DNA from 4 places in the Sphingobium sp. TomTYG72 genome. Region 4 is predicted to be linked to each of the others. Evidence: riboswitches for the same ligand, from Rfam matches in the RefSeq annotation. Region 4 holds a riboswitch; each other region holds the start of a gene.

Evidence for each region. A riboswitch is a leader RNA that binds a small molecule or an ion and turns the genes downstream of it on or off. The one in region 4 is predicted to bind cobalamin.
Region 1: it holds a riboswitch for cobalamin, as region 4 does, so the genes downstream of both, ACZ5U1_RS00490 (TonB-dependent receptor plug domain-containing protein) here and ACZ5U1_RS06205 (TonB-dependent receptor) in region 4, are expected to answer to the same signal.
Region 2: it holds a riboswitch for cobalamin, as region 4 does, so the genes downstream of both, ACZ5U1_RS15780 (TonB-dependent receptor) here and ACZ5U1_RS06205 (TonB-dependent receptor) in region 4, are expected to answer to the same signal.
Region 3: it holds a riboswitch for cobalamin, as region 4 does, so the genes downstream of both, ACZ5U1_RS13545 (DUF1636 domain-containing protein) here and ACZ5U1_RS06205 (TonB-dependent receptor) in region 4, are expected to answer to the same signal.

Annotation. Positions count from the first base shown of each region.
Region 1 is NZ_AP027336.1:97,598-99,791, reverse strand. It holds gene ACZ5U1_RS00490 (TonB-dependent receptor plug domain-containing protein) at 1-820, opposite strand, end outside; cobalamin riboswitch at 989-1,249, opposite strand; gene mobA (molybdenum cofactor guanylyltransferase) at 1,277-1,813, shown strand; gene cobA (uroporphyrinogen-III C-methyltransferase) at 1,898-2,194, opposite strand, start outside.
Region 2 is NZ_AP027337.1:508,980-511,173, forward strand. It holds gene ACZ5U1_RS15780 (TonB-dependent receptor) at 1-824, opposite strand, end outside; cobalamin riboswitch at 1,004-1,250, opposite strand; gene ACZ5U1_RS15785 (hypothetical protein) at 1,452-1,631, opposite strand; gene ACZ5U1_RS15790 (LysR family transcriptional regulator) at 1,813-2,194, opposite strand, start outside.
Region 3 is NZ_AP027337.1:30,038-32,231, forward strand. It holds gene cobT (nicotinate-nucleotide--dimethylbenzimidazole phosphoribosyltransferase) at 1-702, opposite strand, end outside; gene ACZ5U1_RS13545 (DUF1636 domain-containing protein) at 699-1,106, opposite strand; cobalamin riboswitch at 1,267-1,456, opposite strand; gene ACZ5U1_RS13550 (formate dehydrogenase accessory sulfurtransferase FdhD) at 1,503-2,194, opposite strand, start outside.
Region 4 is NZ_AP027336.1:1,221,366-1,223,559, reverse strand. It holds gene ACZ5U1_RS06205 (TonB-dependent receptor) at 1-1,283, opposite strand, end outside; cobalamin riboswitch at 1,461-1,704, opposite strand; gene ACZ5U1_RS06200 (recombinase family protein) at 1,946-2,194, shown strand, end outside.

The DNA of each region.
Region 1 (2,194 bases), 1.1 Mb from region 4:
TGGCGTCGAAAGAGGCAAGGTTCAGCCCTGCATAGCCGATATATTGGTCAAGCTTGCTGCTGTCGGTTGTGTCCGCAGGCGCGCCGAAGAAGATGTCGGTGTCGAGGTCCGCATGGATATAATAGCCGCGCAGGTCGAGGCTGAGATTGTCGGTGAAGGCGAGCTTCAGCTTGGCATGGGTGGCGATGTTCTCATAGCCGTCCTTCTCCGTGCCGCCTTTGGCCGCGGAGATGCCATCGGTACGGAAATAGGCGACGCCAGCGCTGGCTGAGGCAATCCCCGCGCTGCCCGAGATGTCGGCTTTCGCATTCAGCGTATCGGCATAGCCATATTCAACCGAAGCGTTGCCGCCCAAGCCTTCGCCCGGTTCGGCGGACATGATGTTGACGACGCCACCGATGGCCTGGCTGCCATAGACGACCGAGTTGGAGCCACGCAGGATTTCGATGCGACGGATGTTGCCGGTCAGCAGATTGCCGAAGTCATAGGCGTCGCCGATGACGCTGGGGTCATTGATCTTGACGCCGTCGAGCAGCACCAGCGTCTGCGTCGTTTCCGCGCCCCGGATCGAAATGCCAGTCACGCCGCCAACGGCATCGGCGCGGTTGAGGCGAATGCCGGGGGTCGTGATCAGCAGGTCCGCGACGCTGACATTCTGGCGCGTTTCGATCGTCTTTTCGTCGATCACGGTCACCGCCTGACCGACCTCGTCGGTGGGTTGCTCGATGCCGAGCGCGGTTACGACGATCTCGTCCGCGTCTGCGGCGAGCGCGGGGGTGGCGGCGAGGAGCGCCAGCAGTGAAATTCCGGTCCTGATCATGTTCTGTCTTCCCTGAGCGCCATGCGACATGAGCCCAGGGCCTGCCGCTTGCGCGGCCGGTGTGCGGGAAGAAGAGACGCCAGCCCCGTCACGCGCACCGATGCGGCCCTGCGCCGCTTCGTCGCTCAGACGGAAAACCGTGCCCGGACCGATCCCTGGACCCAAGGCAAGAGCGACCATGCGCCGGTAGGTTTCCTGGCTCGCGGGTCGTCGCGGTGATGCACGCCTTCCCGGACTTTTGGTCCAGTGGCTGGTCCCCCTCGCCTCCCCCTTTGAAGGCTTGCGGGTTTCCCTGTGCATCGCGCTCGCCGCTTACAGTTGCAGGGACAGCCGCGGAGTTGGACGGTGATCCCGTCCGCACCGCATTCCCTTTCCCGCGCGATCTTCATGTCAGCGGTTGCCCGCTCACGCGGCGCGCCATAGGGGAAAGTGAGGCTATTGCCAAGGAGTGGATCGATGCGATTGCTGGGCGCGGTGCTGGCGGGTGGGCAATCCAGCCGGTTCGGGAGCGACAAGGCTTTGGCGCTGATGCCGGACGGGCGCACGCTGATGGAGCATGCGGTGGCGGCCATCGCGCCGCATGTGGAGGCGGTGGTGGTCTGCGGGCGGAGCGTCGATGGGCTGACGGGGCTGGCGGATCGGCCAGCGGCGGATATGGGGCCGCTGGGTGGGCTGAACGCGGCGCTGCATTACGCGCTGGGCCAAGGCTATGACGCGGTGCTGACGACGGGGTGCGACATGCCCTTCTATCCGGCGGCGCTGGTGGAGGCGCTTATGGGTGAAAGTGCGGCAGTGTTGAAGGGGCAGCAGTTGGCGGGCTTCTGGCCTGCGTCGCTCGCGGACGAACTGGACGCGCATCTGGCGGAAGAGAATAGCCGCTCGATCTATGGCTGGCTGGATCGGATCGGCGCGCGGCTGGTGGAGCGGCCGGAACTGGTGCTGCCGAATATCAATCGGCCGGAGGACTTGGCGCACTGGCGCGAGCCGAACTGAGCTTGCCGAAGCCCCCTCCCTTCCTTCCAACTAAGTTCGGGGGCGTTCGGCAAGCTCAGGGCAAAAGTTGCGGCGAGCCGGTCTTCAAAGCGGAAGAGCGACGCTGGCTGCAACCTCTACTGGCATGGACGTGCCCGCCACCGCTTCGCCGATCAGCAGCAGGGTCGGGTCTTCGTCGCTGATCGTGGCAACGAGGAAGGCAAGCGCAGACAGCTTCCCCCGGATCAGGCGTTCGGTGGGGAGGGAGACGTTGACCGCCACCATAACCGGCGTTTCGGGATCGCGTCCGGCGGCGATCAGCTGGCGGCTGATCTCTCCAGCGGCGGCACGGCCCATATAGATGCCGAGCGTACCGCCGGGACGGGCCAGCGCTTCCCAGTC
Region 2 (2,194 bases), on a different replicon from region 4:
GAAGGATCAGGCGAACAGAAGACGTCGGGGCAGATCGGCGTGCCGATGATCCGTTCGGGAATCTGCTCGGTCGGGCGCCATGTCGCGCGATAGGCGTGGAGCGTGGCGTCGATCTTACCGGCCCCGGCGGGAAGCGTATATTTGGCGAAGCCCGCATAATGGCGCAGATGTTCGGCCTCCTGCCACGGGCCGTCATAGGCCTTGGCTTGGGCGACGAGGGTGAGATTGCCTGCGCCCGCCTTGACGGTGCCGCCTGAAGCCAGCCTGCGCCAGCCGAAGGAGCCGCCCTCCGCCGCGACCCATGGCCGGTCATAGCCGTCGATCGTGCTCATATAGGCCGCGCCTGCCAGCGCGAAGTCGCCGCCATCGGCACGGTAGGGGCCTTTGCGAAAATCCTCCCGCGCGATGATTTCGGGGATGAGGCCGTTCAAGTCGAGATAGCCCTGGCCATGGCCGTGGGTGCGGAAGTTCATCTGAACCCCGTCAATATAGGTGGTGAAGTCCGATCCATGGTCGAGATTGAAGCCGCGCAGGAAATATTGATTGGCCTTGCCGCTGCCCGAATGTTGGGCGGCGACCATGCCGGGCACCGCTTCGAGCAATTCAGCGACGCGCAGCAGCGGGCGGACGAGCAGGTCCGCGCCGCTGACGCTGCCCTCGCTGGCTGCATGGGCGGTGCCGATCTTGTCCTCGCCCCGGCCGAACACGATGATGGTGCTGGCGTCGTCGGCCGCGTCGTTCGCGTCGGCGGCGAAGGCGGGGAGGGGGAGGAACGTGGCAGTCAGCGCGCAGGCGGCGCGGTGGAGTTGGTTGGGTAATTTCACTTCATGCACTCCGGGCGTCTGGCGACATCCGGCAAGAGACCTGCCGCCAGACGGCGACCGGCGCGCGCGGGCAGCCGGACGCCCCCAAGGCGGCCGCCAACGTCACCGAAGCGGCCTCTTGCCGCTCGTTCGTCGCTCAGACGGAGTTACCGTGCCGCGGCCATCCCCTGGACCAAGGCAAGAGCGACCAGACGCCGGCAGGTCTCCTGGCTCGCGGGTCATCGCTTGATGCACGGCCTTCCCGGGCCTCGCAGGATTTAGCGTCCGGCCCAGTGACTTGCCCCATCCTACCTATGAGGAGGGGCGATGTGCATCGCGCTCGCCGCTTACAGTTGCAGGGACAGCCCTGGCTTTGGGAGGCGGGTGCCTCCTATACCATGTTCCCTTTTAAGCCTCTTTCGAGGCACCGGCGCGATCATTTCCCCAGGGGTTGCCCGGGTGACGGGCGCGATAGCGGAGCTGTGGGGGTTGGGCAAGGGTGGTTGGGTTAGGTAACTTGCTCCCTCTCCCCTTCAGGGGAGAGGGTTGGGGAGAGGGGATCGGCGGTCGTGCTTGCGTTCCCCTCTCCCGCCTTCGCTACGCTCGGCACCCTCTCCCCTGAAGGGGAGAGGGGATGGGGTCTGGCAATCAGTTCAGCGTCGCGCCACGCTCGCGCTGGAGGCGCAGCGCCATGGCCTGGTAGCGGACGGCGCGTTCGTTGTGGAGGGCGATGGTGGCCTGGTCGGCGCCGCGCAGGCGGGCTTCCCGGGCTTGCCGCGCTTCCTGGGCGGCGCAGGCGGAAAAATGTGACGCGTCATTGGGGCGCATGGCCCTTATCCTCTCTTAAGTTCTTATGGCACGAACGATAACATCGGCCTGTTTCCCGCTGCCATTACGCAGGTTAACTTCGAAAAGCTTCTGTTTTTTGACAGCAGCATGGGAAATGACTTCAGAAGCGAATTTCTGCGCTTTTCAGGGAGTTGCGTGCGCGTTCCATGGGGGCTTCTTTCTACGAGCTGCCCCTGTTCCACGATGCATCGCGGAAGGTTTCGCGCAGAAAGGCGATGAAGGCGTCTACGGCGGCGGGACGGCCTGCGGCGCGGGGATGGACGGCGTGGACGGCGAGGTCCTCGGGTCCTTCCCAGCTATCGAGGACGCGGACGAGGCTGCCTCCCGCGATCAGGTCGCCCACGTCCCAGAGCGAGCGTAACGCGATGCCGACGCCGGTCAGGGCGAGTTCGCGGACGATTTCGCTGCTGTTGGTGCGGACATGACTGTGCCCGTCGATCAGCTTGCGCGCGCGGCCATTCACCAGCCGCCATGGCAATTGTCCATCGGCCGCGAGCAGGCGGTGGCGGGGGAGGTCGGCGATCTTGTCCGGAATGCCATGC
Region 3 (2,194 bases), on a different replicon from region 4:
CATCGCCGCGATCTCTCGCCCGCCAAGGCGACGGAGCGTTTCGAAAGCGTCGGCGCAATGGGGGGCATGCAGGGCATGCGCGATCTGGACGGCTTGGGTCTTGCGGGTGAGGGCTGCTGCATCGATGCCGGTGCCCCACCCCGTCCAATCCTGGGCCTCGCCGCCGAAGGATTGAAGGCACAGTGCGGCGGCGGGCGTGGTATTGGCGATGCCCATTTCACCTGCGAAGAACAGGTCGCAATCTTGCACGACGGCGGCGGCGCCTGCGTTCAGGGCTTCGAGGCATTCCGCTTCCGTCATCGCGGGGGCTTCGCATATGTCAGCGGTCGGCCGGTCGAGAGCGAGCGGGACGATGACCAGCTCGGCTCCGCAGGCGCCCGCAAGCGCGTTGATCGCGGCGCCACCTGCCTGGAAGTTCGCGACCATCTGCGCGGTGACGGAAGGCGGGAAGGCGCTGACACCACGCGCGGCGACGCCATGATTGCCCGCGAAGATGGCGGCGCGGATGCGGTCGGCGCGCGGGCGTTCGTAACCTTGCCAGCCAGCCATGAAGAGGGCAATCTCCTCCAGGCGGCCGAGCGATCCGGCGGGTTTTGTCAAGGAGGCCTGCCGCGTCGCTGCCGCTTCGATCGCCGCTTCGTCCGGTTCTGGAAGCGTGGCCAGCGCGTTCTGAAATCCAGCGCGATCCTGAAAGCGGATCATGTGCAGACGAAGCCTTCAGGCGGGGTGCGAACGATGAAATGGCCCTTCACCCCCTGCGGCCATTCGGCGTAGCGAACGACGCCTTCCTCGCTCACAGCGTGGCGCAGGGCGTAATCGAGGATCGCGCGGGCGGCATCTGCGTCCGGGGTGAAATCGCCCAGCACATAGCCGACCTTGCCGGGACCTCGCACATGGACGGTGCAATGGCGCTGGCAGGCGAAGAGGCAGGGCATGTCCTGCACGGCAACCGCATCATAAGCAGGCTCGGCCGCCTGAAGGTCGCGCATGGCCGCGACCAGCAACGCGCCGCCGCGTTGTCCTGCCCCATCTTCCCGCTGATCAGCGGACAGGCGGCAGGTCGAGCAGACCACCACCGACGCCCCGTTTTCGACCGCGCACAGCATCAGCGGCGCACTTCCATAACCATGTGAACATGAAAGACCGTCATCATGGTCCTCCCCGCAAAATCGAACCGCAAACGGCCCTGCCCCGCCCGAAGGCGAGCAAGGCGGTGGCTGTCGTCCGCGAGGGGAACCCCGTTCGTCCGGCACACCCTGTCCGGTCGAAGAACGACTGCGGCAGGCAGGTCTCCTGGCTCACGGGTCGCTGCGCACCGGCCGCCTTCTCGGGGGAAAAGCTCCCCCAATGGCTGCGTGGCCGGTCCACTCACCGCTTACAGTTGCAGGGGCAGCGCGGGCATTACACCCGACTTCCCTTTTGATCCCCGAGGGGAACCTGTCGCGGGGCTGCTGATAAAGAGACGGGGCCAAGCCCGCAAGCGGTAGATGAAGCGGTTTACGTCAGTCGGGCAGGTCACCCGCCGCCAGCACGGCATCGGGCCGGGCAAGCACGACGATCGGCAATCCGGCGCTGGCCCCGCGCTCGGCTGCCAAACGCGTGGGAGCGGAGATGGTGACGAGCAGGGGGCAATTGGCGAGCGCCGCCTTTTCCACCAGCTCAAAGGAACAGCGGGAGGACAACAGCGCGAAGCCGCCATCCCACGACAATTGCCCCCGCCGCATGGCCCCGATCAGCTTGTCGAAGGCATTGTGGCGGCCCACATCTTCATAGGCGAGGCGGATGGCACCATCCGTCCCGGCCAACGCCGCCACATGGACCGCGCCAGTTTGCCGATTAAGCGGCTGATGCGCGGCAAGATCGTGCAGGGCACCGAAGATCGCTTCCCGGCTCGCGTCCGATCGGGCAGTCACGGCAGGCAAGGGACGCAGCGCCTGTTCCAGATTTTCAACGCCGCACAGACCACAGGAGGAATCGGAGACGCGATGACGGACCCGGCCTAGCAGCCCCTCGACCCGGTCTTCCGGCAGCGTAGCCCGTGCGACCAAGCCCTGCTCCGTAGCATGGACATCGACGTCAAGCGGCGCGTCGGATGGGATGACCAGCCGCTCGGCCAACGCAAACCCCTGCACCAGTTCCGCAACATCGGTCGGCGTCGCCATCAACACGGCATAGCCAACGCCGTTGAACTCGA
Region 4 (2,194 bases):
AACGCCAAGCGGTCTTCGGCAAAGAAGCTATATTCATTGGTGCGGCTGCGGTAGCGAGGCGCAATTCCCTGCGTGTCGTAGAACAGGCCGGGATCGAAGTCGAACGGATCAACCGCATCCTCTTGGCTGTCCGATCCAAAATCGTTGGAATAGGTGAGCTTGATGAGATTGGCGTCGAAACCGACGACCAGATCGTTTTTCAGGCCCGCAATCGGCTTGCTGATGCGGACGGTCGCCTGATCGCCATATTGGGTCTGGTCGTGGAAGATACCCAGATTGTCCATCCGGTCGATCTGGCCAGTGCCGCTATTGTAGAAATAGCTCTCCAGATTTTTGAACAGCCGCTTGCTGGTGAGGCGATAGGCGGCGTTGGAGAGGGTGATGCCTTCGGCCACCGTCCAGTCGGCGGTGAGCGTGGTGCGGTTGTCGCGGTAGTGCAGACTGGCGTTAGCGACATTATAGTTGCGCCGCCGATTGCCGTTCACCAGTTCGCCGTCGATCAGCGGCGTGCCGAAATATTCCATCGGCCGCTGATTGCCATAGTCGTTGCGCAGGGTGAGCGTGAAGCTGTCGCTGGGCCGGAAACGCAGCGCGCCGGAGAGGGCAAGGCTCTTGGAATTGCCACGGTCGACATAGCCGTCTGATGCCCGGTAGCTGACGTCGAGCCGGTAGGAAAGCATATCCCCAAGCGGCCCACCGACACCTGCTGCCGCGCGCCAGCTATCCTGCGATCCGTAGCCTGCTTCCGCGTCAAATTCCGTGCGTTCGGCATTGGGGGACTTGGTGATGATGTTCACCGCGCCGCCCAGTGCGCCCTGTCCGTAAAGGACGGAAGCGGGGCCGTTCAGCAACTCGATGCGCTCGACATTCCACGGGTCGGTGGGGAAGGTGATCGTGCCCGCGACCGGGAACAGCCGGACGCCATCAACCAGTTGCAGCACCGAACCTTGGCCGGAGAAGCCGCGCAGCGACAGGGCCGTGCCGCCATTGCCCGGATTGGCGGAGGTGGTGACGCCCGGCGCACGGGTGACCGCCGACATTATATCCAGATCGCCGCGAGCGCGGATCGCGTCACCATCAATCTGTGCGACGCTGGCTGGCGTTTCGAGAGCGGTCAGCCTCAAGCGCGATCCGGTCTCGGTTTCTTGGAGTAATGCGCCCGGCCGAACGCCCGATACGATGATTTCGGCTGAACTATCAGCGGCGGTTTCCGCGCTGGCCTGCTGCGTCGTGGTGGCGGCCAGCCCTGTGGCCAGCCAGTATCCTACATTCTTCCATTCCATTGCATGTCTTCCCGGCGTCACGCGACATTCGGGTGGAGACGTGCCGCCAACGACGGTCGGCACGCGTCAGCAGCCGGACGCCATGAAGCGACCGCCACGCGAACCGATGCGGCCTCCACCGCCCGTTCGTCGCTCAAACGGAAAGATACCGTGCCTTGGCCATCCCCTGGACCGGGCAAGAGCGACCAGACGCTGGCAGGTCTCCTGGCTCGCGGGTCATAGCTTGATGCACGGCCTTCCCAGACCTCGCAGGATTTAGCGTCCGGTCCAGTGGCTGCTCCCTCTCGCTTGAGAAGAAGCGATGTGCATTGCGCTCGCCGCTTACAGTTGCAGGGACAGCCCCGGATTTGGACGGCCGGGGCCATCCTCACCGCGTTCCCTTTTAAGCCTCTTTCGAGGCACCGGCGCGATCATGCTCGGAACGCCGTAAGGCGCGCCGAGCGGCGATCCCAATAACGGGCAGGCTATCACTCTGCAAGCGCCATCCTCACGGGGCCACTTTGCTGGCAAACCAAGCCGGGGCGGATGAACGCTTTTATCCGTATTGATCCAATAATACACTTCGAGCTGGTGTGCGCTGCGCCAGCAGGTAGGCTTTTTCCAGTTCAAGATAGGAGGAAGCATTGCTGGTAGGCTATTGTCGCAGCAGCACATCGGAGCAAGTGGCGGGACTAGAGGCGCAGGAGGCTCAACTCCTTGCAACGCGTTGCACACGAATTTTCCGTGAGATGGTGTCTTCGGTCGCGGCGCGGGAGCAACTGGGTGCGGCATTAGATTTCGTCCGCGAGGGCGACGTGTTCGTGGTTACGCGCCTCGACCGGCTCGCACGTTCCACTACCGACCTTCTGAGCATCGTCGGCAGATTGGAGGCAAAGGGCGTCGGCCTGCGTATCCTCGACTTCGGCGGCTCG